Regions from separate parts of the Limnohabitans sp. JirII-29 genome, predicted to be linked through region 2. Evidence: predicted binding sites of a transcription regulator. Region 2 holds the regulator's gene; the other holds the start of a gene.
What was found. The regulator NrdR, encoded in region 2, represses ribonucleotide reductase genes. The targets are predictions, from matches to a motif close to CACNANATNTNGTG.
Positions count from the first base shown of each region.

Region 1: B9Z39_RS04355 (ribonucleoside-diphosphate reductase subunit alpha) is a predicted target of NrdR. The motif match lies at 4,979-4,992, and genes of this name have one in related genera.

Region 1 is NZ_NESB01000002.1:331,390-347,037, reverse strand. It holds gene B9Z39_RS04385 (glutamine synthetase family protein) at 1-1,219, shown strand, start outside; gene B9Z39_RS04380 (2Fe-2S iron-sulfur cluster-binding protein) at 1,243-1,572, shown strand; gene ffh (signal recognition particle protein) at 1,637-3,022, opposite strand; gene B9Z39_RS04370 (inner membrane protein YpjD) at 3,079-3,891, shown strand; gene B9Z39_RS16955 (PP0621 family protein) at 3,888-4,109, shown strand; gene ampD (1,6-anhydro-N-acetylmuramyl-L-alanine amidase AmpD) at 4,120-4,725, shown strand; gene B9Z39_RS04355 (ribonucleoside-diphosphate reductase subunit alpha) at 5,111-8,029, shown strand; gene B9Z39_RS04350 (ribonucleotide-diphosphate reductase subunit beta) at 8,127-9,338, shown strand; gene B9Z39_RS04345 (histone H1-like DNA-binding protein) at 9,527-9,970, shown strand; gene B9Z39_RS04340 (DUF167 domain-containing protein) at 10,104-10,385, shown strand; gene B9Z39_RS04335 (carbohydrate kinase family protein) at 10,355-11,254, opposite strand; gene B9Z39_RS04330 (zinc-ribbon and DUF3426 domain-containing protein) at 11,271-11,990, opposite strand; gene prmA (50S ribosomal protein L11 methyltransferase) at 11,990-12,871, opposite strand; gene accC (acetyl-CoA carboxylase biotin carboxylase subunit) at 12,871-14,220, opposite strand; gene accB (acetyl-CoA carboxylase biotin carboxyl carrier protein) at 14,235-14,684, opposite strand; gene B9Z39_RS04310 (TlpA disulfide reductase family protein) at 14,770-15,294, opposite strand; gene B9Z39_RS04305 (hypothetical protein) at 15,291-15,648, opposite strand, start outside.
Region 2 is NZ_NESB01000006.1:115,667-131,314, forward strand. It holds gene B9Z39_RS11005 (lytic transglycosylase domain-containing protein) at 1-386, shown strand, start outside; ZMP/ZTP riboswitch at 391-518, shown strand; gene glyA (serine hydroxymethyltransferase) at 566-1,810, shown strand; gene nrdR (transcriptional regulator NrdR) at 2,276-2,725, shown strand; gene B9Z39_RS11020 (Tfp pilus assembly protein FimT/FimU) at 2,761-3,300, shown strand; gene pilV (type IV pilus modification protein PilV) at 3,291-3,794, shown strand; gene B9Z39_RS11030 (PilW family protein) at 3,728-4,522, shown strand; gene B9Z39_RS11035 (pilus assembly protein) at 4,531-5,184, shown strand; gene B9Z39_RS11040 (type IV pilin protein) at 5,226-5,651, shown strand; gene B9Z39_RS11045 (helix-turn-helix domain-containing protein) at 5,795-6,142, shown strand; gene B9Z39_RS11050 (HipA domain-containing protein) at 6,139-7,395, shown strand; gene ribD (bifunctional diaminohydroxyphosphoribosylaminopyrimidine deaminase/5-amino-6-(5-phosphoribosylamino)uracil reductase RibD) at 7,426-8,526, shown strand; gene B9Z39_RS11060 (riboflavin synthase) at 8,555-9,214, shown strand; gene B9Z39_RS11065 (tetratricopeptide repeat protein) at 9,230-12,313, shown strand; gene ribBA (bifunctional 3,4-dihydroxy-2-butanone-4-phosphate synthase/GTP cyclohydrolase II) at 12,347-13,456, shown strand; gene ribH (6,7-dimethyl-8-ribityllumazine synthase) at 13,476-13,949, shown strand; gene nusB (transcription antitermination factor NusB) at 13,949-14,476, shown strand; gene B9Z39_RS11085 (pyridoxal phosphate-dependent aminotransferase) at 14,473-15,648, shown strand, end outside.

The sequences.
Region 1 (15,648 bases), on a different contig from region 2:
ATTTGCGAGCAATTTGCTGCTGATGCCCGACCCACACAGCCTGCACATCTTGCCGTGGGTGGACAACACCGCTTGGCTGCAATGCCAGCCTTGGTTCCCCAACGCACAGCCTGTGGCGCTGGACAGCCGCTACCAATTGCAAAGCGCACTCGCACGTTTGGCTGAGCAGGGTTTAGGGCTGAAGTGCGGCCTGGAAATTGAATTTCACATTTACCGTTTGCAAGACGCCACGCACGGCAAAGACCTTGACCCCGACTTGGCCGCCTGGCCAGGCCGTGCGCCAGCAGTGAGCATGATTCACCCGGGCTACCGCCTGCTGTCCGAACACGACATGGACCAATGTGAGGAGCCGCTGCGCATCGTGCAGCGCACCGCACAAGGCTTGGGGCTGCCTTTGTTGTCGCTGGAAATTGAGTTCGGGCCCAGCCAAGTGGAAGCGGTGTTCAGTGCCACCGACGCTCTGACGGCTGCCGACAACATGGTGCTGTTTCGCAATGCCGTGCGCCAAGCCCTGCGGCGTGCGGGCTACCACGCGACCTTCATGTGTCGCCCACCGTTTCAACACATCATGTCCAGCGGTTGGCATTTGCACCAGTCCTTGGTCGAGCTTGACAGTGGCCGCAATGCGCTGATGCGCGACGCGGCTGTGCCCCACACCCAAGCGCAAGACGCCCGCCACACGCTGTCAGACTTGGGGGCGCACTATTTGGCGGGTTTGCTGGACCATGCCCAAGGCAGCACGCTGCTGTGCACGCCCACGGCCAATGGCTACGGACGTTTTCAGCCCAATGCGCTGGCCCCACAGTCCATTGTGTGGGGACGCGACAACCGAGGCGCCATGTTGCGCGTGATTGGCCAGGCGGGCGACCCTGCCACACGGATTGAAAACCGTTTGGGCGAACCCGCTGCCAACCCCTATCTGTACATGGCCTCGCAAATTCACGCGGGCTTGGCAGGCATGGCGCAACAACGCATGCCACCGCTGGCCACAGAAGCGCCTTATCAAACGCCAGACGGCGACGACACAGGCCGCACACGCATTCCCAGCCATTTGGGCGAGGCCTTGAATGCCTTTCAAGCCGATGCGGCCATGGCGCAAGGATTTGGCGATGCGTTTGTGCGCTACTACAGCCGCATCAAGCAAGCGGAGCAGCAACGCTTTGAAGCGGCCGAAGACACTTTGGAGTTTCAGCGGCGAGAATATTTCGCTCGCATCTGACAGCACGCACAAGGACAATTTTTATGATTCGCATCACCCTCTTCAACCATGCCCAAGACACGCAAGGCACCACCATCGAGGCCAAGCCAGGGCACAGCTTGATGAAAGCGGCTGTGTCAGCCGATATCGACGGCGTGGCCGCCGACTGTGGCGGCACCCTGACCTGCGCCACTTGCCATGTGATGGTGCGCGAACCCTGGCTGAGCCAGTTGCCCGCCATGAGCGACGACGAAGACGGCATGCTCGACTTTGCCGCCTGCACACGCCAAGCCAACAGCCGTTTGTCGTGTCAGATCACGCTGACTGAGGCGATGGACGGGATGCAGGTGGATTTGCCGGCCAGCCAGTACTGACCGGCCAGCGTGTGCTGCTGGCCACATCAGCAGTCACCAGACCAGCGCTTGAGGGTGTGGTGCTTTAGCGCATGCCGGGAAAGCCGCCCCCGCCCATGCCGGGCATGCCTTTCATGCCACCCATGCGCTTCATCATCTTCATGAGGCCACCGCCGCGCATTTTTTTCATCATGTCTTGCATTTGCTCAAACTCTTTGAGCAAGCGGTTGACGTCTTGCACTTGAACACCGGCACCAGCGGCAATACGGCGCTTGCGTGTGGCTTTGATGAGGTCGGGTTTGCGGCGCTCCAGCGCGGTCATGCTGTGGATGATGCCCTGCTTGCGACCGATGTCTTTCTCGGCGCGGGTCATGTCGACTTCGCTGGCTTTGGCCGCCATCTGTGTGGGCAGTTTGTCCATCAAGCTCGACAAGCCGCCCATGGATCGCATTTGCTGAATTTGGGCCAAGAAGTCGTTCAAGTCAAAGGCGTCACCGCGCTTGACTTTATCGGCCAGCTTTTGCGCGGCCTCCATGTCGACACCGGCAGTGACTTGCTCGACCAAGGCCAAGATGTCACCCATGCCCAAGACGCGACCTGCGTGGCGTTGGGCATCGAAGAGTTCCAGGCCATCGAGTTTTTCGCTGGTACCCGCAAATTTGATGGGCGCGCCGGTGATTTGGCGCACCGACAAGGCCGCGCCACCGCGTGAGTCACCATCGAGTTTGGTCAACACAATGCCAGTGAGTGGCAAAGCCTCTTTGAAGGCTTTGGCGGTGTTGATGGCGTCTTGACCTTGCATGGCATCGACCACAAACAAGGTCTCCACCGGGTTGAGCACGCGATGCAAGGTCTTGATTTCTTGCATCAACGCTTCGTCAATGGCCAAGCGGCCAGCAGTGTCAACTAGTAGCACGTCAAAGTAATGTTTGCGCGCGTAGTCGAGCGCCGCACGCGCGATGTCTGCGGGTTTCTGATCGGGGGTGCTAGGGAACCACTCAGCACCGGCTTGTGCCGTCACTGTTTTCAACTGCTCGATGGCGGCTGGACGGTACACGTCGCCCGAGACGGTGAGCACTTTCTTTTTACGCTGATTGATGAGCCAACGTGCGAGTTTGGCAGTGGTGGTGGTTTTACCCGCGCCCTGCAAGCCCGCCATCAGGATGACGGCTGGCGGTTGTGCTGCCAAGTTGAGATCGCTCACACCCTCGCCCATGGTGGCCGCCAGCTCTTGGTTGACGATGGCGACCAAGGCTTGGCCCGGTTGCAATGAGCCAATGACTTCTTGACCCAGGGCTTTTTCTTTCACGCGGGCAATGAAGTCACGCACCACGGGCAGGGCCACGTCGGCTTCGAGCAAGGCCATGCGCACCTCGCGCAACATGTCGGCCACGTTGCTTTCGGTGATGCGGGCCTGTCCGCTGATGTGTTTGACCAGGCGTGAGAGTTTGTCGGTGAGGGTGGAAGCCATCAATAGCCCCAAGGTGGGTTTGGTGTATGGGTCAAGCAAAACGCTAAACTTGCACCATGATTTTAGCCAGCGACGTCCCTCACAGCTTATGGCTTGGCCTGCCCACTGCGGCGGCCTATGCCTTGACGGCGCTGATGGGTCCGCGCATCGCCAGCTCAATCAGCCACCGCTTGTTGACCGTGCCATGGGTCTTGCATGGGCTCGGTTTGGTGTTTGCGCTGTTTGGCGCACAAGAGGGTTTTGCGCGTTTTGGTTTTGCCCCTGCTTTGTCGGTCACGGTTTGGTTGATGTTCACCTTTTATTTGTTGGAACAGCATTGGTTCCCACAGTTGCGCATCCGCTGGACACTGGCCGGCTTGGGGGCCGTGGTGGTGCTGTTGGCCGCTGTGTTTCCAGGATCGCCCTTGCACATGGCCGCATCGCCTTGGTTGCCGCTGCATTGGGCGCTGGGCATTGCGTCTTATGGTTTGTTTGCAGCCGCGGTGGTGCATGCATGGCTGATGACACGTGCCGAAAAAAACATGCGCTTAGGCGCCGACACCCACGTAGGACTGCCTCTGTTGACGCTGGAACGCTTGACGTTTCGCTTTGTCGCCGGCGGCTTTGCGTTGTTGACAGCTACCTTGGCTGCGGGCTGGTTGTTTGGCGACAGCTTGTATGGTGAACAAGCCGCCTGGCGCTGGAACCACAAAACGGTGTTCTCTGTGCTGTCATGGCTGACCTTTGCAGCACTGCTGATTGGCCGCAGCCGCTTTGGCTGGCGTGGCCGCACCGCCGTGCGCATGCTGTACATCGGTTCTGGCTTGTTGCTACTGGGCTATGCCGGTTCCCGCTTTGTGCTGGAAGTGGTGTTGGGCAGAAGCCTATGAAATACCTGATCTTGCTGGTGATGGTGTTGGGGGGCATCTGGTGGATTCGCCAGCAACGCCCGCAACACACGGAGACCAAAAAGTCGCGTCAACCCTCTGGTCCTCAAACGATGGTGACTTGCGCCCAATGTGGCGTACACCTGCCAGAAAGCGATGCGGTGCGAGGCCTGCAAGGTGTGTATTGCAGCGAAGCACATCGCCAGCAGGCGCAAGGTTGAGGGCCACACCTTGACGGTTGATACGCTGTGGCGCCAAGGCTGGTACCAGTTTGCCCGGCACATCCATTCACCCAACTTTGGGCCACGCCCACCAGGTGCTGAGGTGGATTTGGTGGTGGTCCATGCCATCAGCTTGCCGCCAGGGCAGTACGGTGGCCCCGAAGTGCAGGCCTTGTTCACCAATACCCTGGACTGGGACGCCCATCCTTACTTTGCGCAAATTCGTGGCATGGAGGTGTCGGCCCACTTCTTGATCCGGCGCAATGGTGACCTGGTGCAGTTTGTCAGTTGTGATGACCGGGCCTGGCATGCAGGACGCTCGCACTACCGGGGACGCGACGATTGCAACAACGACTCGATTGGGGTTGAACTCGAAGGCCTGGATGGCCAGCGTTTTGAAGAACCACAGTACGAAACGCTGGGGCACCTGACCACAGCCATCGCACAACACTATCCAATTGCACACATAGCGGGACACGAACACGTGGCGCCTGGGCGCAAACAAGACCCAGGTGCTGGCTTTGAGTGGCGGTTTTTGCAACAGTACTTGGGTTGGCCGGACAGGTGTTTTCCCGAAAATATTTTTCTTTCATCGACAGAAGAAAAAAAATCCTAAGCCCTTTCGCGTGCACCTGCGCTGTGCGCTGCTGATTCACCGTATTTCACATCCCATGTCTGCATGGGCATTGGCGCGTCAAACATGCCCCAAAGGCCCATAAATCAAGCGTTTCATTTGCACACCCGCATGCCGATTGGGCCCGGATTGCATGCGCCAAAAATGTACCTGGGGCTATGACACAACACCCGCCACAAGAAATCAATTTCTACACCTTAAAACACTACCCCTAGTGTCTTGAAGGGTGGTTCAACACCAGATATAGTGTGTCCTGTTGATGGCGCACTTTGCTACAAAGTGCGCATCCAAGGTACCTCAGGCAGACAAAACACGCACGCTGCCAAGACCACCAGCAACGTCTAGATATAACAAGGAAGAACACGTCATGCAAATCGCTGAAACTGCGGCATCTACTGCCAGCACAAGCCACCAATCGACACCTCAAGACAGGGTCGCTTCAGACAACGTCTCGATGTTGACGCACTACCAAATCATTCGCCGCAATGGCGCTGTGGTGCCATTCGAACCGGCCAAGATTGCGGTAGCGATGATGAAAGCGTTTTTGGCGGTGCATGGCACGCAAGGCGCGGCATCAGCCAGCGTACGCGAAGTGGTGGATTCACTCACGCAAGGTGTGGTGCGTGCGCTGATGCGCTCACGCCCAGGCGGTGGCACGTTCCATATTGAAGACGTGCAAGACCAGGTGGAGTTGGGCTTGATGCGCGGTGGTCATCACGAAATCGCGCGTGCGTATGTGCTGTACCGCGAGCGTCGTACCCAGGAACGTGCACATACCAAAGAACAACAAACTCCCGCCGTACCTGCGCTGCATGTGATCGATGGCGGACAACGTGTCCCCCTCGACCTGAACCATCTGCAAGGCTTGATCCATGACGCATGCACGGGCTTGGGCGCAGATGTCAAGCCCGAACCCATCATGGCAGAGACCATGCGCAACCTGTATGACGGTGTGCCTATGGACGAGGTGTACAAGGCCGCCATTTTGGCGACTCGTACGTTGATCGAAAAAGACCCTGACTACACCTATGCCACCGCACGTTTGTTGATGCACACCATCGTGCGCGAAGTGTTGGGCCAAGAAGTGGCTCACTCGGACATGGATCAACACTATGCCGACTACTTCCCACAATTCATCAAGAAGGGTGTGGACAACGACTTACTGGATGAGCGCCTGCTGCAATTTGATTTGAAGCGTTTGGGTCTGGCACTCAAAGCCGACCGTGACTTGAAGTTTGATTACCTGGGTCTGCAAACGCTGTATGACCGCTATTTCCTGCACGTGCGCAAACAACGCATTGAGCTGCCGCAAGCCTTCTTCATGCGCGTGGCCATGGGCTTGTCGCTGGACGAAATTGACCGTGAAGCCCGCGCCATTGAGTTCTACGAAGTTTTGTCATCGTTCGACTTCATGTCGAGTACCCCGACGCTGTTCAACAGCGGCACGTTGCGCTCACAGCTCTCTAGCTGCTACTTGACCACGGTGCCCGATCACTTGGACGGTATTTATGAGTCGATCAAAGAAAACGCCCTGCTGTCCAAATTTGCAGGCGGCTTGGGTAACGACTGGACACGTGTGCGTGCTTTGGGCAGCCACATCAAAGGCACCAATGGCGAGTCACAAGGTGTGGTGCCTTTCCTGAAGGTGGTCAATGACACCGCCGTGGCCGTCAACCAAGGTGGCAAACGCAAAGGTGCTGTGTGCACCTACTTGGAAACTTGGCACTTGGACATAGAAGAGTTCCTGGAACTGCGCAAAAACACCGGTGATGACCGCCGCCGCACCCACGACATGAACACGGCCAACTGGATTCCTGATTTGTTCATGCGTCGCGTGATGGAAAAGGGTGAGTGGACCTTGTTCTCCCCTTCTGATGTGCCTGATCTGCACGATCTGTTTGGCTCAGCGTTCGAGAAAGCCTATGTGGCTTACGAAGAAAAGGCACGCCGCGGCGAAATCAAACCTAGCAAAACAGTGCAAGCCACAGACATGTGGCGCAAGATGCTCTCCATGCTGTTTGAAACTGGCCATCCCTGGATCACTTTCAAAGATGCATGCAACGTGCGTTCACCCCAACAACATGCAGGCGTGGTGCACTCGTCCAACTTGTGTACAGAGATCACGCTCAACACCAGCGACACCGAAACAGCGGTGTGTAACCTGGGTTCGGTGAACCTGTCGCAGCACTTGAAAGACGGCCCCAACGGCAAAGAGCTCGACCACGACAAACTCAAACGCACCATCACAGTCGCCATGCGCATGCTCGACAACGTGATCGACATCAACTACTACGCAGTGAAAAAAGCGCGTGACTCCAACCTGCGCCACCGCCCCGTGGGCTTGGGCGTGATGTCATTCCAAGACAGCTTGTATGAAATGCGCATTCCTTACGCATCACAAGCGGCGGTGGAGTTTGCCGACACATCGATGGAAGCGATTTGCTACTACGCTTACTGGGCATCGACCGAGTTGGCCAAAGAGCGCGGCAAGTACTCCAGCTACAAAGGTTCTCTGTGGGATCGTGGCCTGTTGCCCCTCGACACTTTGGACATGTTGGCCAAAGAGCGCGGCGGCTATGTGGAAGTGGACCGCTCAGCCACGCTGGACTGGGATGCACTGCGCAAAAAGATTGCACAAGACGGCATGCGCAACTCCAACTGCGTGGCCATTGCACCGACGGCAACCATCTCCAACATCATTGGCGTGGACGCTTCGATCGAACCTTGCTTTGGCAACCTCTCGGTCAAGTCCAACTTGTCGGGTGAATTCACGGTGATCAACAGCTACTTGGTGCGTGACTTGAAACGCTTAGGTCTGTGGGATGACGTGATGGTGATGGACCTGAAACACTTTGATGGTTCGCTGCGACCCATTGACCGCGTGCCACAAGAAATCAAAGCTCTGTATGCCACTGCTTTTGAAGTCGAAGCCACCTGGTTGGTTGAAGCGGCTGCACGTCGCCAAAAATGGATCGACCAAGCACAGTCGCTCAACATCTACATGGCCGGCGCATCGGGCAAGAAGCTCGACGAGACCTACAAGCTCGCATGGTTGCGCGGCTTGAAGACCACGTACTACCTGCGCACATCCAGCGCACAACAAGTGGAGAAATCCACTGTACAAGCAGGCTCGCACAACGCGGTGTCTTCCAGCGGTGCCAGCACCAGTGGCATGAGTGCGCTCGAAGCAGCAGCCGCTGCTGCGCAAGCACAGATGAATGCCATCCCTGCCACTGACATCAAGTTCTGTGGTGTGGACGATCCCACCTGCGAATCGTGTCAGTGATTTTTTGCAATTGAGCAACAAAAATAAGCAACGAAGTGAATCAACGCTTTGCGTTTCTCTTCGTTGCATTCATAATTAGCGTATTGGAAAATTTTCTATGTTGACCTGGGACGAAGAAGTCAAGCCCTCATCGCCATCACCTTTAGCAAGCGGCACAACTGCCAGCTCGATGGAATTCCCACCTCTTTCTGCAGCACAAGCCACACAGCCTGCTGCCGCAGTTCGCACGCTCAATGACGGTGCAACGGCACCTACATCTCCCACACCATCTATTGCCACTGCGACCAGCGAGCGTCGCGTGAACGCTGCCGACAAGCGCATCATCAATGGCCAAACGGATGTGAACCAGTTGGTTCCTTTCAAATACAAATGGGCTTGGGAAAAATACCTCGCCACATGTGCCAACCACTGGATGCCACAAGAAGTGAACATGACGCGTGACATCGCTTTGTGGAAAGATCCCAATGGCTTGAGCGACGACGAGCGCCGCCTGATCAAACGCAACTTGGGTTTCTTCGTGACGGCCGACTCTTTGGCTGCCAACAACATTGTGTTGGGTACCTACCGTCACATCACAGCGCCTGAATGCCGTCAGTTCTTATTGCGTCAAGCGTTTGAAGAAGCCATTCACACCCATGCCTATCAATACATTGTGGAATCATTGGGCTTGGATGAGTCTGAGATCTTCAATGCCTACCATGAAGTGCAATCGATCCGCGACAAAGATGAGTTCCTGATTCCGTTCATCGACGCGATCATGAACCCCAACTTTCACACGGGCACGCTAGAGACCGATCAAACATTGCTGAAGTCGTTGATCGTGTTTGCCTGCTTGATGGAAGGCTTGTTCTTCTACGTAGGTTTCACCCAAATTCTGGCTTTGGGACGTCAAAACAAAATGACTGGCGCAGCTGAGCAGTACCAATACATCTTGCGTGACGAGTCCATGCACTGCAACTTTGGCATTGACTTAATCAATACCATCAAGCTTGAAAACCCACAGTTGTGGACGGCTGAGTTCAAAACTGAAATCAAGGCGCTGTTCATGAAGGCGGTTGAACTGGAATACCGCTATGCCGAAGACACCATGCCACGTGGCGTTCTGGGCTTGAATGCATCGATGTTCAAGGGTTACTTGCGCTACATCGCCAACCGCCGTGCCACACAAATTGGCTTGGAGCAGTTGTTCCCCAATGAAGAGAACCCTTTCCCTTGGATGAGCGAGATGATCGACCTCAAGAAGGAACGCAATTTCTTTGAAACCCGTGTGATCGAGTACCAATCAGGTGGCGCTCTGTCCTGGGATTGATATCACACACACTATGTCACCCAATTTGTCCGTCACAGACACAAACACCCACTTCGAGGTGATGTGCCGGACTCACTGTGTTCATGGGGTTGGACCCGGGTCCAGCGCCATGAATCGCTTTGCATGCTCCAACAGATGCGAAGTGCTTTTCACCCAATGATCTCAACTTGATCTAGGAGAACATAAAAATGGCAACTGCAAAAAAACCGGCCGCTAAAAAGGCCCCCGCAAAGAAAGCTGTTGTGGCCAAAAAGCCCGCAGCCAAGAAAGTAGCCGCTAAAAAGCCAGCAGCTAAAAAAGTAGCAGCCAAAAAGCCAGCAGCTAAAAAAGTTGCAGCTAAGAAGCCTGTTGCTAAAAAAGTAGCGGCCAAAAAGCCAGCAGCTAAAAAAGTTGCAGCTAAGAAGCCTGTTGCTAAAAAAGCAGCCGCTAAAAAGCCAGCAGCCAAAAAGGTTGCAGCCAAGAAAGTAGCGAAAAAAGCTGCTGCCAAAAAACCAACTGCTAAAAAGCCTGCTGCCAAGAAAGCCGCCAAAAAACCAGCCGCCAAGAAAGCTGCGAAAGCACCCGCTGCCCCTGCGCAGACGACGCTGAACCCCCAAGCTGCGTGGCCATTCCCGACCGCCAGCAAGCCCTGATTTCAGTATCAGTGGCGACGGTTCTCCGTCAGCTCAAGCCCGAAGCCGCAAGGCCTCGGGCTTTTTATTTAGCCTCGTCATGCCTTTACCCAAACTGAGCTTTTTGCGAACGGACAAAGATGGAAGTGTCATCGTGGATATTCACGTGATTCCCAATGCCACACGTACCCAGGCGGATGGGTTGCACGATGGTGCGTTACGTGTGCGTTTACATGCACCACCGGTAGATGGCAAAGCCAACTTGGCATTGATGGCATGGTTGGCAAGCACCTTGCAAGTGGCCAAAAGCCATATCAGTTTGGCACGTGGGCAAACATCTAAACGCAAACAGTTGCGTGTGAGTGCTGCCGTGAGCAGCCATGCGAACTGGTCGGCACTGCGCGATCAAGCCACAGACAAACCGTCAACGCTGTAGTTTTGTGGGCCACGTTGTGCAATTTTCAGGGCGCCCACCTGATTGCCCAAAGCTGCACATTTGGCAAGTGACCAGCCTTGCTCCAGGCCAAACAACAAAGCACCGCGCCACGCATCGCCACACCCTGTGGGATCTACCACTGCTTGTGCTTTGACGGGTGGGAGCAGCGTTTTTTCACCATCGATCCAGACTTCACATCCTTCAGCCCCCAAAGTCACGACCAAGCCTTGGACACGGCGCGAGATATCCGCACTGCTCAGGCCTGTGCGGTCACAGAGCATCTTGCCTTCGTAGTCGTTGACCGTGACCCAGGTGGATTGGTCGATGAAACGCGCCAACTCAACACCGTCAAACATGGGCAAGCCTTGACCTGGATCGAATACAAAAGGAATGTCGGCTGCGTTGAATTGCTCGGCATGCTGCAACATCGCATCACGTCCGTCGGGAGAAATGATGCCTAACTTGATATCGCCACGCTTTTCGATACGTGTGGTGTGCGCCTGCATCATGGCGCCTGGATGGAAAGCCGTGATTTGGTTGTTGTCATGATCGGTCATGATCATGGCCTGTGCAGTGTATGCCCCTTCAACTTGACGCACATATTCAGTGGCAATGCCCAAGTTTTTCAAACGCTGCAAATAGTCCGTGCCGTCAATGCCCAAAGTGGCCATGGGCAAGGGTGTACCGCCTAAGATTTTCAAACTATAGGCAATGTTGCCAGCACAACCACCATAGTCGCGACGCAGGGCAGGCACTAAAAAAGATACGTTCAAAATGTGCAGCTGTTCGGGCAAGATTTGCTCAGCAAAGCGGCCCTCAAAGCTCATGATGGAGTCAAACGCGAGCGAGCCGCAAATCAGCGATGCCATAAAACTACTTTCTCAATCAAGGGTAAAAAATCAGCGCGCGAAAACCTGATACATGCTCACTGACGCCAGCATCCAAATCAAAGTTCAAGGTCGAGCGCACATCACGCAAAGCTGTCATCTGCGGTGACAACGCCATTTCCTCGGTGGAGAATACGCGCCTGACCACCACCTGGTCTTGCAAATCAGTGAGGTTCAGCTCTAAATAAGGAGTGGCAACCGGATGATGCTGGGTGTTACGCAAGCGAATTTGCAAGGTGTAACCACCTTCTAGATTCTCACTGAAGCTGGTGTTTTCAATCTGAACAGCATCTAGCTCACGTGGCCACGTCACCTCACACGCCACCGGCGCGCACAAAGCCTCCAAGATGGGCTTCAAGGCAGGCTCTTCTGCGGCCAAGACGTGGCGCTGTGACAAAACGATTTGCCAAATCAAAAGGAGCAACAACAGCGCGTTTAATGCCAGCCACGTAGGCCAACGCGTTGACACAGCTTGTGCATGACCCGAGACGCTGTCAGCTTTTTTGTCCTGCGCAAACAGCTTGTCTTGAGATTTGGATGACGCCTGCTCTGACGTGATCAATGACGCTGCTTCTGGCAAAGGATTGGGCGTGAAATGCCTTTGCGCTTCAAACACCGCACCACACCGACCACACCGTACCCACCCACTGGCCAACGCCAATTGTTCAGGCGTCACCTTGAAAGCGGTGCTGCATTCGGGGCAGTGGGTGATATCCATCAGCAGTGTGCGGTCATCAAAATCCAGCCATCTTCACTGTCGCTGACTTGCAAAGTGCAATAAGGCGCATAAGCATCCTTCAATTCTTGAGCTTGGCGCTCCAAGATACCTGCCAGCACCAAATGCCCACCAGCTTGCACGTGTTGTCGCAACAGTGGCGCCAACATCTTCAATGGTGTCGCCAAGATATTGGCCAACACTGTGTCGTAGACGCCTGTCGCCTTGTCAGGGAAACCCGCATTGAGCTGCACACGATTGGCCTCAGCGTTGAGCACAGTGGAGGTGACCGCCGCTTCGTCGATATCCACCGCGTCGACAGTCTGTGCACCATGAAGCGCAGCACCAATGGCCAAAATGCCAGAACCGCAACCGTAGTCCAACACGCGTTGTTGCGACACATCGTGCGTCGCAATCCAACGCAAACACATGCGGGTGGTCGGATGCGTGCCTGTGCCAAACGCGAGACCGGGGTCTAAACGAATGACTTTGCGCGCTTGCTCGGGTGGCTCGTGCCAAGTGGGAACAATCCAAAACTCTGGCGTGATTTCCACAGGAGAAAATTGCGATTGCGTCAAACGCACCCAATCTTGATCGGCAACTTCTTGCACGCCCAGGTGTTGGCAGCCAGCAAAAAAGTCTTGCACACTCAACAAATGGGCGGCTTCATCGGCTGCTGCACCTTCCGGAAACAAAGCGATGATGCGTGAACGCTGCCAGCCTTCTTTGGGTGGAGGCATGCCGGGTTCACCAAACAAGGCTTGCTCGGCATCGGTTTGGGCATCCGCATCTTCCACAGACACGCTGAGCGCGTCCAAGGCATCCAGCGCATCGCATACCGCTTCCACCTGGTTCTCAGGACACAGAAGACGTAACTCAACCATCAACGTTTGTGAGCGGCAAGCCACTCTTCCAAGTAATGGATGTTGGTGCCACCCGCCATGAATTTGGCATCCACCATCAACTCGCGGTGCAAGGGCACGTTGGTGTTGATACCTTCCACCAAGGTCTCCGCCAAGGCTGTGCGCATACGCGCCAAGGCTTGGTCGCGCGTGTCACCGTGCACAATGATTTTGCCAATCATCGAGTCATAGTTAGGCGGCACAAAGTAGTTGGTGTACGCATGAGAATCCACCCGCACACCTGGGCCACCAGGTGCATGCCACATGGTGATGCGACCCGGCGAAGGCGTGAACTTGAATGGGTCTTCAGCGTTGATGCGGCACTCAATGGCGTGGCCGCGGATCACGATGTCACGCTGAGTGAAAGGTAGTTTCAAGCCAGCAGCCACCATGATTTGCGTTTTCACGATGTCAATGCCCGTGATGTACTCCGTCACGGGGTGTTCGACCTGAACGCGGGTGTTCATCTCAATGAAATAGAACTCTCCGTTTTCATACAAGAACTCAAACGTACCTGCACCGCGATAACCAATCTTTTTACAAGCTGCCACACAACGCTCACCAATTTTCTCAATCAGTTTGCGTGGAATGCCGGGCGCCGGCGCTTCTTCAATCACTTTTTGGTGACGACGCTGCATCGAACAATCACGCTCTCCCAAATACACCGCGTTCTTGAACTTGTCGGCCAGGATTTGAACTTCGATGTGCCGTGGGTTCTGGAGGAATTTCTCCATGTACACCGCAGGATTACCAAATGCAGCACCCGCTTCAGCCTTGGTCATTTGCACGGCATTGATCAAAGCCGCTTCTGTATGGACCACGCGCATACCCCGACCACCGCCGCCGCCAGCAGCTTTGATGATGACTGGGTAACCGACGGTCTTGGCAATACGACGGATCTGAGCCGGGTCATCTGGCAACTCGCCTTCAGAACCAGGCACACAAGGCACCCCCGCTTTGATCATGGCTTGCTTGGCCGACACCTTGTCGCCCATGATGCGAATCGATTCCGGTGTCGGTCCAATAAATTGGAATCCACTCTTTTCCACCCGTTCGGCAAAGTCAGCGTTTTCGCTCAAAAAGCCATAGCCCGGGTGTATGGCCTCAGCATCGGTGACTTCAGCCGCCGCAATGATGGCGGGCATGTTGAGATAACTCAAAGGAGAGGCTGCAGGACCAATACAGACCGCTTCGTCGGCTAATTTCACGTATTTAGCGTCTCGATCGGCTTCGGAATACACCATCACCGCTTGTACACCCAGCTCGCGACAAGCACGTTGGATGCGCAAGGCGATTTCGCCTCGGTTGGCAATCAGAATTTTTTTGAACATGGAAGCGTCGCCCGTTATTCGATCACGAACAATGGTGCGCCGTATTCCACAGCCTGCCCGTTTTGAGCCAAGATTTGGGTGATGGTGCCAGACTTGTCTGCTTCGATCTCGTTCAAGATCTTCATGGCTTCAATGATGCAAATGGTTTCGCCTTCTTTGACTTGGCTGCCAATTTCCACAAAGGCTTTGGAGCCTGGGCTTGATGAGCGGTAGAAGGTACCGACCATAGGCGACTTCACGGTATGTCCAGCAGGCGCTTCAGGAACCACCACAGCAGGGGCGGCTGCCGCAGCAACGGGCGCAGGCGCAGCAGCCACTGGAGCAGCGACAGAAGTCACCATCGCCACAGGAGTTGGAGCACTCTTGACAATTCTGACCTTTCCTTCTGCCTCGGTGATTTCGAGTTCAGAGACATTCGAGTCCGAGACCAGGTCGATCAACGTCTTGAGTTTTCTCAAATCCATAACTACATCCTATTTGTTGCGAAAGACCCCTGAATTTACACCAAAAATTGATTGAGAGACTTGGAATAAGTTTGAAAATACAAATTCAAGCCCAGTTTTTCACATCATCTTCGGTTAATTTACCGATTTTTCTCTGTTTGAGCTGCCCTTGCGCATCCAGCACCACCGTGAATGGCAAGCCGCCTTCTGGATTACCCAAAGACTTAGACAGCTCAGTCCCTCCCAAACCAGCCAAACCTATTGGATAGCTCACCGGAAATTGCCCTAAGAATTTACGTACTTGGCTGGGCTGATCAATGGCTAATCCAAGAACTTGCCACTCTTTAGCTGAATTTTCTCGAAAAAAGCGATCCAATAGAGGCATCTCCTCCACGCAAGGAGGGCACCATGTAGCCCAAAAATTCAACACCAGGCTTTTCCCCTGAAAAGCCTTCAAATGCAATGTGTCTTGGGTTGGCGTCTGAAATTCAGCTCCCCACAAACCATCTAAGGCCTCTTTAGATACCTCTGCCAATTGATGTCGGTGCCAGGCTACACCCACACCAGTCAGCCCTGCCGCCGCAGCCACCCCCGCATACAACGCATATCGGCGTGATGTATTCATCGTCATTTAACTTCCTCAATCAATCTTTTTAATGCGGACGAATCGCCACGCGAGCTACGACCTTGCGTATCCAACTTCAACGCACCACGGAGGTCGTCACGGTCATAAATCATCAAATGCACCAGGGTCCGTTGGCTTAAACCAGGACAGGAACACACCATGCTCAAGGCATCGACCGTTTCACCCTGAAACCCCTGAACTGTGCTGACTTCGTAGCGAACTTGATGATCAATGAGCCGAATTTCTGCCGATTTGGGATCATCGCAAAACAACTGCAGGTAAATATCAGACAAAGCAGTCGCAGTACCACGCCATACTGCACCGCTGAGGTGGGGCCTAAATTCAGCCAGACGCTCCATC
Region 2 (15,648 bases):
GTCTGATGCAGGTCATGACCAAAGTTCACGAAGACAAATACGTGAGTTTTGGCGGCTCGCTGGCCGCCTTTGACCCGGTGGCCAATGTGCGCGTGGGCGTGAACGTGCTCAAAGACTGCATCACCCGCGCGGGCAGCGTGGAAGGTGGTCTGCGTCTATACGTGGGCGCCGCCAACATCAAAGAAGACACCGGCTACGCCACCAAAGTGGTGGCCGAATATGGCCGCCTGCAACAAGTGGCCAAGGGTGTGAAAGTGCCACTCACCCCGCCGCCGTCGTCTGCGGCTGAAGCTGCCACCGCTCGTCTGGAGAGCCTGTGGGAAAAAGCTCAGCGCCTCACCCCCTTTGGCCGTGATGCCGCCAAAGACGACGAGGAATCACGCTAAACTCTGACCCGCGCGCAACTGGCGATAGGCGTGCTGGGCCCCTGCCCCGCACCGCTGACGTGGAGTTTTGACCACTGGGAAGCGCGCAGCCTCAACCCTTGAGGTGTTTTGCCGTTCGCCTGGGCAGCCCTGTGCCGATGTATCGGCACGCCGGGACCACCTCTACTAGGACTGCCAGCATGTACCACCGCAACATCTTGATCGAACAGACCGACCCCGAACTGTGGGCCGCCATCCAGGCTGAAAACGCGCGCCAAGAACACCACATCGAGCTGATCGCCAGCGAGAACTACGCCTCGCCCGCCGTCATGCAAGCCCAAGGCTCGCAGCTCACCAACAAATACGCCGAAGGCTACCCCGGCAAGCGCTACTACGGCGGTTGCGAACACGTGGACGTGGCCGAGCAACTGGCGATCGACCGCATCAAACAAATCTTTGGCGCCGACGCGGCCAACGTGCAGCCGCATTGCGGCGCATCGGCCAACGAAGCCGTGTTCCTGGCTTTCTTGAAGCCCGGCGACACCATCATGGGCATGAGCCTGGCCGAAGGCGGTCACCTGACCCACGGCATGGCGCTCAACATGAGTGGCAAGTGGTTCAACGTGGTGTCCTACGGTCTGAACGAGAAAGAAGAAATCGACTACGACGCGATGGAGAAAAAGGCCCACGAGAGCAAGCCCAAACTCATCATCGCCGGTGCCTCGGCCTACAGCCTGCACATTGACTTTGCACGGTTTGCCAAAGTGGCCAAAGACGTGGGAGCCATCTTCTTGGTCGACATGGCCCACTACGCCGGCTTGATCGCCGCAGGCGTCTACCCCAACCCCGTGCCTCACGCCGATGTGGTGACCTCCACCACCCACAAGAGCCTGCGCGGCCCCCGTGGCGGCATCATCTTGATGAAGGCTGAGCACGAAAAAGCCATCAACAGCGCCATCTTCCCTGGCCTGCAAGGCGGCCCGCTGATGCACGTCATCGCGGCCAAAGCCGTGGCGTTCAAAGAAGCCCTGGCGCCCGAGTTCAAGGCCTACCAACAACAAGTCATCACCAACGCCCGCATCGTGGCCGAAACGCTGACCCAACGCGGCCTGCGCATCGTCAGCGGCGGCACACAAAGCCACGTGATGTTGGTGGACCTGCGCTCCAAGAAGATCACCGGCAAAGAAGCCGAAGCCGCCTTGGGCGCTGCCCACATGACGATCAACAAGAACGCCATCCCCAACGATCCCGAAAAACCTTTTGTCACCAGCGGCGTGCGCATTGGCACCCCAGCGATGACGACGCGTGGTTTCAAGGACGAAGAAGCGCGCATGACCGCCAATTTGATTGCCGACGTGTTGGACAACCCGCACGACGAAGCCAACATCGCAGCCGTGCGCGCCAAGGTGCATGCTTTGACCAGCCGCTTTCCGGTCTACCGCTGAGTTGGGGTGTTTCTGGCGTGAAGATTTCGCGCCGGAAACGGCAGAGGCGATGGGTACGGCGGGCTCTTCATACTGTGTACAGAAAATCATCGCCCGCCGCACTCATCACCCCTGCGGTTGGGTTGAGAGCAAGTTCTTTCGGGAACCCATGCTGAATCACAAGCATGACGCCAGAATCCAGAAGCCACGAAAGTTACAAGTGATTTGCGTGCCAACAAAAAAGCCAGCTCAGATCGTGCATTGCAGCGCATGAACACGGCGAGCGCCAGCCAAGCCAGCCGCAGACTGGGGGTATGGGTGGGGGCCGCTGATGATTTTCTGTACACAGTATGAAGAAGCGGCCCCCACCCATACCCCCAGCGAGCACAGCAAAGGCAAAGGCAAAGGCAAAGGCAAAGGCAAAAGCAAGGGCAAAGACAAAACCACAAGCACAATCGCCAACAAACCAAAGCGAGACAACACCCCATGAAATGCCCCTTCTGCGGTCACCTTGAAACCCAAGTGGTGGAGACCCGCATGTCTGAAGACGGCGACTCCATCCGCCGTCGCCGCCAATGCGGTGCCTGCGACAAGCGCTACACCACCTACGAACGCATCGATGTGAGCTTTCCCAACATCGTCAAAAAAGACGGGCGACGCATCGACTACCAACGCCACAAACTGCTCGACTCCATGAGTCTGGCCCTGCGCAAACGCCCGGTCAGCACGGAACAAGTCGACAACGCGATTGAACGCATCGAAGAAAAACTGCTCAGCCTCGGCGCGCGCGAAGTGCCCTCCACCCGCATTGGTGAACTGGTCATGCGCGAGCTGAAAAAACTCGACAAAGTGGCTTACATCCGCTTTGCCAGCGTCTACCGCAGCTTTGAAGACATCGACGATTTCAAGAGCTTGGTCGACGAAGTTCGCAAATAATTTTCGAGTGGCGGCAACGCGCCGCACTCCCCCAGATGCCTAGCATTTGCCGCATGCAAACGCTGGGCATTTTTCATTCTCACAGGCACGCGCACCAGGGCTTCACCTTGGTGGAGTTGCTGCTGGTGTTGGCCGTGCTCGGCTGGGTCGGCCTGCTGGCGGTGCCCAGCATGCAACGCGTGCTGGAGCGAACGCGGGCCGAACTGGCCCGTGACCAACTGCACAACGACTTGCAAAGCGCACGTGTGCGGGCACTGCAACTGGGCCAAGCACTGCGCTTGGCACGATTGAGCGATTGCACTTGGGCCACCGCAGTGGGCTCCGACTGGAGTTGCGGCTGGCAGTTGCAACTCGCCGACGGCAGCCAAACCTTGCAAGTCACCCCGCTGCACACCCCCTTGTTGGTGAGCTACACCAAGACCAGTGCGCTGACCATCAGCCGCCAAGGCGAGTTGGGTGGCGTGGGCGACCGCTGGACGGTGGGCTCGCGCAACCCCAGCCTCAGCGTGGCCTATTCGCTGTGCCTCAACAACACCGGGCGCATTCGCACGGTCTTGGGGACCTCGTGCAGTTGAAGCACATGCACCACGGTGTGGCGCTGCTGGAAGCGCTCATGGCCTTGCTGCTGTTGGCCTCTGGCGTGCTGGCCGCGCTGTGGTTGCAACAAATCGGCTTGCAAACCCAACGCCAGCAGGTCAACCGCAGCATCGCCATGGGGCTGGCAGACGACCTGGCCGAGCGCATGCGCCTCAACGCCAGCCAAGCCGCGCTGTACACACGCACGTGGAGCACTGCCGCCCGTAGCGCCACGACCAACTGCACCACTCTGGCCTGCGCCCGCAGCGACTTGGCCCAATGGGACATGGCACAACTGCAACAGGCCCTGAACACACAGCTGCCGCAAGGCGATGCCGCCGTGTTTGCCCTCAGCGGCCAAAGCGGCTGGTGGGGCGTGGTGGTGGCCTGGCACGACAGCGGCGAGAGCTACCGCACCGACACCGCGTGGGGCAGCCCCGCTTGCCCGAGCGCCATGAGCTGTTGGCGTTTGTTCTTTCGGCCAGCATGGTGAGCACCATGCTGACTCGCGGCCACACCCTGCCCGAGCTGCTGGTGGGCTTGGCCGTGGGCTTGGCTGTGATGCTGGGTGCCGTGGCCAGCTACAACGTTAGCCGCCAATCGTGGGCCGCCTTTGAAGCGGTCGATGCGCTGCACCACAACGCCCGTGTCGCACTGCGCAACCTGCGCATCCAAGCTCAGATGGCGGGTGCCGCGCAAGTCAGCACCACAGCCGATGGTCAACAGGTGCAACGCACAGCGCCGCACGACAACAGCCAACCCGATCTGCAAGGCACTGAGGGCACCCGCACCGACAGCGTGAGCCTGGGTCACTGGCACAGCCTGAACCCTTACGACTGCCAAGGCAACCATGCAGGCAGCGACGCACTGGTGCTCAACAACTACCAGCTCAACACCAAAAAAGAACTCACCTGCAAAGACCTGCGCCTGAGCGGCAGCACCTACCAAGCCTTGGCCGAAGGCGTGGAAGACCTGCAAGTGCGCTACGCCCAAGCCGGTGCCAACCAAACCATTCAATGGAAAACGGCGGCCCAAGTCAGCGACATGCGCCAAGTGCTGGCCATCGAAGTGTGCATGCGCTGGGTCAGCAGCCAGCCCAACGCCACACGCAACACCGCCAGCCTGGGCTGCCAGGGCGAAACCGTGGCTGCAGACGGTTTGAGCCGACGCGTGCTGCGCCGCACCTTCACCCTGCGCAACCATGTGGGCGTGCTGCCGTGAGCTACCGCATGCGCTCCTACCCGAAACGCAGCTTGGGGCTGGCCTTGCCCACCGTGATGGCCGTGTTGGCCTTGGTGGGCCTGGCCGCATTGACAGGCTGGCGCAACCTGCGCGGCACCGAGTGGCTGCTCAACGCCGAGGCCGACCTGCTGCGCACCCAACACAGCGCCGAAGCCGCCCTGCCCTTGGCGCTGCAAGACATCTTGGGCGCAGCCACCGACGCGCAGGGCAATATCAACCCGCGCCATACACCGGGCAACGACGCGCAAACGCATGCGTTCTTCCCCACCAGCCTGAGCGAGCGCGACACCTTGCGCCAACGCCTGGGCGCACAAGCCTGTGTGAGCGGCATCTGCGCGCCCAACGGTGCGCCCACCCGTAGCGCCAGCGAATGGCAAGCCATGACCAACGCCGCCTGGCCTCTGAGCGGCGCCGACACCCCTTACGGTGCCAACACCACGTGGTACTGGGTGGAGGTGCTGGTCGATGCCACGCCCCTCAACCCCAGCGCGCCGTTTGTCTACCGCATCACCGTGCTGGCACGCGGGGTTCTGCCTGGCACAGCGGTGGTGCTGCAAGCCCTGTGGTCGGCCCCCGCCAACCCGGTGCCGGGCAGCACGAGCGGCGGCACTTGGCACAGCTGGCAGGTGCTGGCCGAATGAGCCTCCAACGACAAAACAAACCCCTGCACATGAAAGCGCCCATGCCTCACCCCCGCCCTCACACCGACGTGGCACAACACGGCTTTAGCTTGGTCGAGCTGTTGATCGCCTTGGCCTGCATCGCTGTCTTGGTGGGCTGGGCCTGGCCCAACTACCAACAGTTGCTGCAACGCAGCCAACGCGCCCAAGCCCGCACCGCCTTGCTGCAAGCCGCCCATTGGCTAGAGCGCGCCGCCAGCGCCAACGGCAGCTACCCCGCAGCAGCAGACGTGCCCACCAGCGTGCTGCAAGCCGAAGGCCTGCGCTACCAACTCAGCCTTGCCAGCAGCGCGCAAGGCTTCACCCTCACCGCCACACCCACCGGAGCGCAAGTGGGCGACGCCTGTGGCAGCTTCACGCTCACACACACGGGCGTGCGCGGGGTGGTCAACGCGTCGCTCAGCGTGGCGCAGTGTTGGGGGCGTTGAAGGCACGGCCAGACGCCAACCATTGCCCCTGAAAGAACAATTTTGCCGATGCCATCAATCAACATCATTAAATTGACCTTTTGAGGTCAAAAAATCATAATACTGCTTAAGAAAACAAATAATTTGTCCTATCAGGAGCAAATATGAAAATTGAAAACAGCACACTGCCCTCCTTGGCCGCTGCCTTGGCCGCTGAGCGCAAACGTCAACAGTTGTCGCGTGAGGCTGCCGCCGCCGCTTGCGGTGTGAGCGTGTCTTTCATCCGTGATGCAGAGTCCAGCCCTCAGAATTGCAGCTTGGGTAAGCTGGTCCAGCTCATCAATGGCCTCGGCCTGAGTCTGCAAGCCCAGGGTTTTCAGGTCACCGCACAAGCAAACACCCGGCGTTCCAAACAAGCCCCCCTCAGAGCGGACTACGGCGTGTCGGAGGCACAAATCGTCCTGAGCACTGAATCTGCCGCAGACTCACCCACCGAGGCGCATCAGCCATGATTCGGCTGCGCGTTTGGGCCAATGCGCAAGCCATGGGGTGGTTTGGGCATGAGGCCGGGCAATACATTTTTCAATACGACCCCCAGTGGCTGGCTTCCTCGTGCGCCTATGTGCTGGCCCCGCAATTTGCGTTGAGCGCAACGCCCTATCGAGGCGAAGCCGTCAAAACCTTTTTTGCCAACCTGTTGCCCGAGGGTGCGCCCTTGGAGGAAATTCTCAACGCCATCCAACTGCGCAACGCCAGTGCCTTTGAAGTCGTCGGCCAGCTCGGTGCCGAGTTGCCGGGTGTGTTGTCGGTGTTGCCCGAGGGCCAAGCACCTCAGACTTTGCAGCAATACAGCGTGTTGAGCCCAGACACCTTGCGCCAACGCCTTCAACAACGTCACCACAGCAAACCGCTGCTTTTGGCCAACCCGCAAAGCAGCATGTCGCTGCCTGGCGCGCAAGACAAAATGGGCTTGCGCTACGACGCACAACGGGCCCAGCTCTACGACAGCGTGGGCAGCTCGCCCACCACGCACATTGCCAAACCAGACTCCCGTCTGCCCCATTTCACACCCAGCGCCGTCAACGAATACCTGTGCATGAAGTTGGCCCGGGCAATCCAGTTGCCAGTGCCAGAGGTCCATCTGCTGCACTTGCCCGAGACGCTTTACATCGTGCAACGCTACGACCGCCAAGTGGTCGACGGTCACATCGTCTGCATGCATCAGATCGACGCTTGCCAGCTCTTGGGCGTGGGCTCTGACTGGAAGTACGAACGGCAAGGGGGCTTGGTCAGTCTGAAAAAAATAGCACACGCCTTGCGCGCGTTGCAGCTGCCAGCCAAAGACCTGTTGAGTTTTCAGCGCTGGGTCATGCTGAATTATTTGATTGGCAACAGCGACGCCCACGCCAAGAACATCTCGGTGTTGATCGACGAGACGGGTTACGCCCTGGCCCCTTTTTATGACCTGTTGTGCGTGCAGGCCTATGGCGACGACCGCTTGGCGCTCTACATCGGTGACGATGACACCTACCCCCGCATTGGCGCTCACTCATGGGAAGCGTTGTGTGACGACTGCGGGTTTGGCGTCAAGCCCAGCTTGCGCCTGTTCAAAAAAATGGCCACCGATGTACCCACCGCATGGGCAAAGGTCACACAACAAGCCATGGCCATCCACCCCTTCACAGCCACCGAGCATGAGCTGGTGCAGACCATCACCGGCGTGATCGAGCGCAACTGTGGGTTGGCACTCTCCATGATCGGCTGAGCCAGACACCCCTGCACAGATAATTGCCACATGATCTCCCCCACCGACACCGCCCACATGGCCCAGGCCTTGGCCTTGGCTGAGCAGGCGCTGTACCTCACCTCACCCAACCCACGGGTTGGTTGCGTCATCACCAGCGCCGAAGGCGTGGTGCTGGGCAGCGGCCACACCCAAGCAGCGGGCCAGGCCCACGCCGAGGTCATGGCTTTGCGCGATGCCCAGGCCAAGGGCCACAGCGTGCAAGGCGCCACGGCTTACGTGACGCTAGAACCCTGTAGCCACCAAGGCCGCACCGGCCCGTGTTGCGATGCGCTCATTCAAGCCGGCATCCAGCGCGTGGTGGCCAGCCTGCAAGACCCCAACCCCCAGGTGGCGGGCCAAGGCGTGGCGCGTTTGCGCGCCGCAGGCGTGCAGGTGGACGTGGGGTTGATGGCCGATGCGGCACGCGAACTCAACATCGGTTTTTTCAAACGCATGCAGCACGGCATGCCCTGGGTGCGCATGAAGATGGCCGCCTCACTGGACGGGCAAACCGCACTGACCAATGGCGTCAGCCAGTGGATCACCCACGAGGCCGCCCGCCAAGACGGCCACGCCTGGCGCGCGCGCGCCTGTGCCGTGTTGACTGGCATTGGCACCGTGCTGGAGGACGACCCGCAGTTGGACGTGCGCGCCGTCGCCACACCACGCCAACCCAGCTTGGTGGTGGTCGACAGCCGACTGGAAACGCCCTTGAATGCCAAGCTGTTTGGCCCGCAACGCCCGCTGTGGTTCTATGCCGCGCAAGACAACGCCGAGAAACGCCGCGCCTTGGAGGCCCAAGCCGCCAGCGTGACCTGCCTGAGCGACGCCACCGGCAAAGTCGACTTGGCCCAGATGCTGCACGACTTGGCGCAACGCGGCATCAACGAGCTGCATGTGGAGGCCGGCCACAAACTCAACGGCTCGCTGCTGCACGCCGGGCTGGTGGACGAGTTGCTGGTGTACCTGGCGCCCCTGTTGATCGGTCAAGGCCGAGGCATGAGCAACCTGGGACCCTTGTCAAACTTGCAAGAAGCCCTGGCTCTGGACTTCCATGAGGTCACACAAATTGGCCCCGATCTAAGGATATTGGCCAGAGTCCGGCGGTGAGGCCCGATAAACCTGCGAAAATAGCAGGATGTTCACCGGAATCATCACCGGCGTGGGGCGCATCACCGCAGTTCACGACCTGGGAAGCTCTTTAAACCACGGCAAGCGCCTCACCATCGAGGCACCTGCCGGGTACCTTGACGACGTGGGCTTGGGTGACAGCATCGCTTTGAACGGCGCGTGCATGACCGTCACCACGTTTGACCCCCTCCACCACCAGTTCACGATTGACATCTCTGCCGAATCGCTGGCCCGCACCAGCGGCTTGGCGCAGCTCGGGCGCGTCAACCTCGAAAAAGCCTTGCGGGCCCACGACCGCTTGGGCGGGCACATCGTGTCCGGCCATGTGGACGGCATCGGCCAAGTCAGCCACTTTGAGCGCGTGGGCGAAAGCTGGGAGCTGCGCATCATGGCGCCGCCCGAGCTGGCCAAGTACCTGGCCTACAAAGGCTCCATCACCGTCAACGGCGTGAGCCTGACGGTCAACCAGGTGCAAGACTTCTTCGATGCTGCTGGACCCCTGGGTTTGCGCGGTTCAGAGATCAGCATCAACCTCATTCCTCACACGGTGGAAAACACCGCTTTGGGCACCCTGCAAGCGGGCAGCACCGTGAACCTTGAAATTGACACCGTGGCGCGTTACGTTGAACGCATGCTGCGCGTGGACGCGACGCTGAAAACGGTTTAACGCCTGCTCCATCCCATGAAGCCCTTGCACTCTTTATTGGTACGCATCTGCACAGCCACAATTTTGGGCCTGTGCGTTTTGCTGTCAGCCCACAGCGCGCCCGAGCGCATGGCCGCGCAAGCGGATGTAGACAAGCTGCAAGACCAGGTACATGCGCTCGACAAAGACGTGGGCGTGTTCAGCGCCAAGTTGGATGCACAGGACAAGCGCATCCAAGACATTCAAAGCATCACGGCTTCGCAGGCCAACCACATAGGGATGGTGGCGAACCACACGACGACTTTAGGTAACTGGATTGCATGGGTAGGTGCCTTAATCACACTGACGGTTTTTATAGGTGGGCTCATCAGTTTTCGCTTCAAAGACAAAGCCATCGAAGAAGCAAAGAAAGCCGCTAAATTTGAAGCTGAGGAATGGTTTGAAAACCATTCCAAGGAATTACAAAATGAAATTGCTGAGTTGAGAAAAGAAACCTCTCAAGCAATTGCAAAGATCCATGAACACGAGGCTGGTGTTGGAAACAAGGCTCGTGATGCAGAAAAGCGTATTGAAGACATGACACCGAAAGTCTTCAACAAAAGCAAAGCGTCTGAACTACCCCAAGAAGACCGGGCAGTGCTGAACACGACAAACGAAGCGTTAAAACAAAAACCTGAAGCAGAGTTCACCGCAGAAGATTACTTTGCGCGCGGCTTAGCTGAATACGCCAACGAACGCTTTGAAAGCGCCCTCACCGCGTTTGAGCAGTCGCTTGAACACCTGTCACAAGCAGAACCAGCCATAAAACAAGTGATGTTTTTATTTGCCAAAGGCGTCACGCTCGGAGCGCTCAACCGTCCTGACGACGAAATTGCCGTCTACAACCTCATTGACCAGCGATACAGCGCTGACACCGCCACGACCATTCGCGAAAAAGTCGCAACAGCTTTGTTCAACAAAGGCGTCACGCTCGGTACGCTCAACCGCCCTGACGACGAAATTGCCGTCTACAACCTCATTGACCAGCGATACAGCGCTGACACCGCCACGACCGTTCGCGAACAAGTCGCCAAAGCTTTGGTCGGCAAAGGCGTCAGACTCGGTACGCTCAACCGCCCTGACGACGAAATTGCCGTCTACGACCTCATCGACCAGCGCTACAGCGCTGACACCGCCACGACCATTCGCGAACAAGTCGCAACAGCTTTGTTCAACAAAGGCGTCACGCTCGGTACGCTTAACCGCCCTCACGACGAAATTGCCGTTTACGACCTCATCGACCAGCGCTACAGCGCTGACACCGCCACGACCATTCGCGAACAAGTCGCCAAAGCTTTGTTCAACAAAGGCATCACGCTCGGTACGCTCAACCGCCCTGACGACGCAATTGCCTTCTTCGACCTCATCGACCAGCGCTACAGCGCTGACACCGCCACGACCATTCGCGAAAAAGTCGCAACAGCTTTGGTCAGCAAAGGCTTCAGACTCAGTACTCTAAACCGCCCTGACGACGAAATTGCCGTCTACGACCTCATTGATCAGCGATACAGCGCTGACACCGCCACGACCGTTCGCGAACAAGTCGCCAAAGCTTTGTTCAACAAAGGCGTCACCCTCGGTACGCTCAACCGTCCTGATGACGAAATTGCCGTCTACGATCTCATTGACCAGCGCTACAGCGCTGACACCGCCACGACCGTTCGCGAACAAGTCGCCAACGCTTTGTTCAACAAAGGCATCACGCTCGGTACGCTCAACCGCCCTAACGACGAAATTGCCGTCTACGACCTCATCGACCAGCGCTACAGCGCTCACACATCCACGACCATCCGCGAAAAAGTCGCAGCAGCTTTGTTCAACAAAGGCGTCACGCTCGGTACGCTCAACCGCCCTGACGACGAAATTGCCGTCTACAACCTCATTGACCAGCGATACAGCGCTGACACCGCCACGACCATTCGCGAAAAAGTCGCCAAAGCTTTGGTCGGCAAAGGCGTCAGGCTCGGTACGCTCAACCGCCCTGACGACGCAATTGCCGTCTACGACCTCATCGACCAGCGATACAGCGCTGACACCGCCACGACCATTCGCGAAAAAGTCGCCAAAACTTTGGTCAACAAGGGTGTCGCCCTACGAAAGCTAAACCGCAGTGACGACGCAATTGCCGTCTTCGACCTCATCGACCAGCGCTACAGCGCTGACACCGCCACGACCATTCGCAAACAAGTCGCCAACGCTTTATTCAACAAAGGCATCACGCTCGGTACGCTCAACCGTCCTGACGACGAAATTGCCGTCTACGACCTCATCGACCAGCGCTACAGCGCTCACACATCCACGACCATCCGCGAAAAAGTCGCAACAGCTTTGTTCAACAAAGGCGTCACGCTCGGTACGCTCAACCGCCCTGACGACGAAATTGCCGTCTACAACCTCATTGACCAACGATACAGCGCTGACACAGCCACGACCATTCGCGAAAAAGTCGCCAAAGCTTTGGGCGGCAAAGGCGTCAGGCTCGGTACGCTCAACCGCCCTGACGACGCAATTGCAGTCTTCGACCTCATCGACCAGCGATACGGGGCTGACACCACCCCACTCATCCGTGAACAAGTCGCTAAAGCTTTGCTCAACAAGGGTGTCACCCTACGAAAGCTAACCTGCAGTGACGACGCAATTGCCGTCTTCGACCTCATCGACCAGCGCTACAGTGCTGACACAGTCACGACCGTTCGGGAACAAGTCGCCAACGCTTTGAACGGAAAAGGTTTTTGCTTGTTGATGAAGGCCAAGCAACACTGGACGTCTGTTGAGTCACGCACACACCAGCTTGGTCAAGCATTGGTTTGTTTAGAACGTGCATTGACGCAGTGCAACGCCGAAGACAAAGCAATGATCTACGGAAACATTGGCTATGCGCAGTTTTTGCAAGGCAATACCCATGAGGCTGAGACACGCACCCGTGAATGCCTGCGCCTTGGTCGAGAGCGCATGCTCCAAGCGCAACGTGCTGATGCACAGCAACATCGTGTTGAGCCTGAAGACACCCAGTACGAAGCCCTACTTGAACGTCTATGGCATGAGCTTGATAACGCAACCCCCAGCGAAGCAGCAACTTGACGCCTACACATTTTTGAACGAATTGAATATTTCATGACCCCTACTCCCATCTCCCCTGTCGAAGACATCGTGGCCGAGCTGAAAGCTGGCCGCATGGTCATCTTGGTCGACGAAGAAGACCGCGAAAACGAAGGCGACTTGGTGCTTGCCGCCGACCATGTCACGCCAGAAGCCATCAACTTCATGGCCCGTTTTGGCCGTGGCTTGATTTGCCTCACGCTCACCCGTGAACGTTGCGAATTTTTAAAGCTGCCGCCCATGGCCGCACGCAACGGCACGGTCTACAGCACCGCGTTCACCGTGTCGATCGAAGCCGCCGAGGGCGTGACCACCGGCATTTCCGCTGCTGACCGCGCCCGCACCATCGAAGTAGCCGTGGCCAAAGGCACACAGCCCAGTGATCTGGTGCAACCCGGCCACGTGTTCCCGCTGCAAGCGGTGGACGGCGGCGTGTTGATGCGCGCAGGCCACACTGAAGCGGGTTGCGACTTGGCTGCCATGGCCGGTTGCTCGCCCACCTCGGTGATTTGCGAAATCATGAAAGACGACGGCACCATGGCCCGTCTGCCCGACTTGCAGTTGTTTGCCGCTGAGCATGGCCTGAAGATCGGCACCATTGCCGACCTGATTGCCCACCGCAGCCGCACCGAGTCGCTGGTGCAAAAAGTGGGCAGCCGCCCACTGAACACAGCGCACGGCGAGTTCACCGCCAATGCCTACAAAGACATGACCAACGGTGCCGTGCACATGGCCTTGGTCAAAGGCAGCTGGAAGGCTGAACAAGACGTGTTGGCCCGGGTGCACGAACCCCTCTCGGTACTCGATGCGCTGGAGCCCAACCGTGTCATGCACTCCTGGGGCTTGGATTCGAGCCTGCAACGCATTGCCCAAGAAGGCGCCGGCGTGGTGGTGTTGCTCAACTGTGGCGAAAGCGGCGAGCAGTTGCTGGCCCAGTTTGACGGCACCGCCCGCTCGGCCCATGGGCCATCGCGTGGCCGCATGGACTTGCGCAGCTATGGTGTGGGCGCGCAAATTTTGCGTGACTGCGGCGTGCACAAGATGCGCCTGTTGGGCAACCCGCGTCGCATGCCCAGCATGACCGGCTACGGCCTCGAAATCGTCGGCTATCTGGCCAAAGAATAAGTCTCAAGGAACCTCTGACATGTTTGTCTCCAACCTCGCCAGCACCACCACCTTGGACGGCAGCAGCCTGAAAATCGGCATTGTCCAAGCCCGCTTCAACGAAGACATCACCAACACCTTGCGTGAAGCCTGCGTGGCCGAACTCAAGGCCATGGGCGTGGCCGACGAGCGCATCACCGTGGTGCAAGTCCCCGGCGCACTGGAAGTGCCCCTCACGCTGGCAGCGCTGGCCCAAATTGAAGACCCCGAGCCCTTCAGCGCGCTGATCGCCTTGGGTTGCATCATCCGTGGCGAGACCTACCACTTCGAGCTGGTGGCCAACGAGTCGGGCGCCGGCGTGACCCGCGTGGGCATGGACTACCACGTGCCGATTGCGAATGCGATTTTGACCACCGAAAACTTAGAGCAAGCCGTGGCTCGCCAAACCGACAAAGGCCGCGACGCCGCCCGCGTGGCCGTGGAAATGGCCTTGCTGCTGGAGCAACTCGCATGATGACTGACACCGTCACACCCGAATCTGCCCCGACGCCAGAGCCCGCCACGCCTGAAGCCAAAGCACCGCGCAAGAGCTCAGCCAAATCGGGCCGCAGCCGCTCGCGTGAATTTGCGTTGCAAGGCCTGTACCAATTTTTGGTGGGCCGCAACGAGGCGGCAGACATCGATGTGTTCACCCGTGACCTGAGCGGTTTTCACAAATCCGACTCAGCCCACTACGACGCGCTGCTGTACGGCTGCGTCGAACAGCGCGAAGTGCTAGATGCCTTGATCGTGCCGCTGCTCGACCGCAAGCTGGAAGAAATCTCCCCCATTGAACATGCGGTGATGTGGATGGGTGTGTATGAGTTTCAGCACTGCATCGACGTGCCTTGGCGCGTGGTGTTGAACGAATACATCGAACTGGCTAAATCGTTTGGCGGCACCGATGGCCACAAGTACGTCAACGCCGTGCTCAATGGCTTGGCACCTCAACTGCGCCCCCTGGAAGTGCAGGCCGATCGGAACAACGGCAAGGCCAGATGAAGATCGCCCAGCGCGCACAGCGCATTGAGCCTTTTTATGTGATGGAAGTCGCCAAGGCGGCGGCTGCACGCGCCGCCACTCTGGGGCCCACCGACCCGGCCATGGTCTACCTGAGCATTGGCGAGCCCGACTTCACCGCACCGCCCTTGGTGCAAGAAGCTGCCGTGCGTGCCCTGCGCGACGGACAGACGCAGTACACCGCAGCCTTGGGGCTAGGCGCTTTGCGCGAACGCATCAGCGGCTGGTACAGCCAGCGGTTTGGTGTGCAGGTGCCGGCCAGCCGCATCGTCATCACCGCGGGTGCCTCGGCGGCTTTGCAGCTGGCATGTCTGGCCCTCATTGAGGCCGGGGACGAAGTGCTGATGCCCGACCCCAGCTACCCCTGCAACCGCCAGTTTGTGAGCGCAGCCGAAGGTCGGGCCGTGTTGGTGCCCACCACCGCCGCAGACCGCTTTCAGCTCAATGCGGCGCAGGTGCGCGAGCACTGGAACGCGCACACCCGTGGTGTGCTCTTGGCCTCACCGTCCAACCCTACGGGCACCTCGATCCACCCCCACGCTTTGCGTGACATCCATGCCGAGGTGTCGCAGCGCGGGGGCGTGACGCTGATTGACGAAATTTATTTGGGCCTGAGCTACGACGACGAGTTTGGCCACACCGCCTTGGCGCTGGACGATCAGATCATCAGCATCAACAGCTTCTCCAAGTACTTCAGCATGACCGGCTGGCGCTTGGGCTGGATGGTGGTGCCAGAGACCTTGGTGCCGGTGGTCGAGCGCTTGGCGCAAAACCTGTTCATCTGCCCCAGCACGGTGGCGCAACATGCCGCACTGGCCTGCTTTGAAGCCGACAGCCTGGCCGAGTACGAGCGACGTCGCGCCGAGTTCAAGGCACGGCGCGACTTCTTTGTGCCGGCCCTGAACCAACTGGGCCTGACGGTGCCCGTGATGCCCGACGGCGCGTTTTACGCTTGGGCCGATTGCAGCGCCGCTTGCGAAAAACTGGGCGTTCAAGGCAGTTGGGATTTTGCGTTTGAGGTGCTGCAACGCGCCAACATCGCCTGTGCGCCGGGGCGCGACTTTGGCCAAGCCGACACCGCGCGCTTTGTGCGCTTTTCAACCGCCCGCTCGCTGCCCGAGTTGCGCGAAGCCGTGGCCCGTTTGCACACCTTG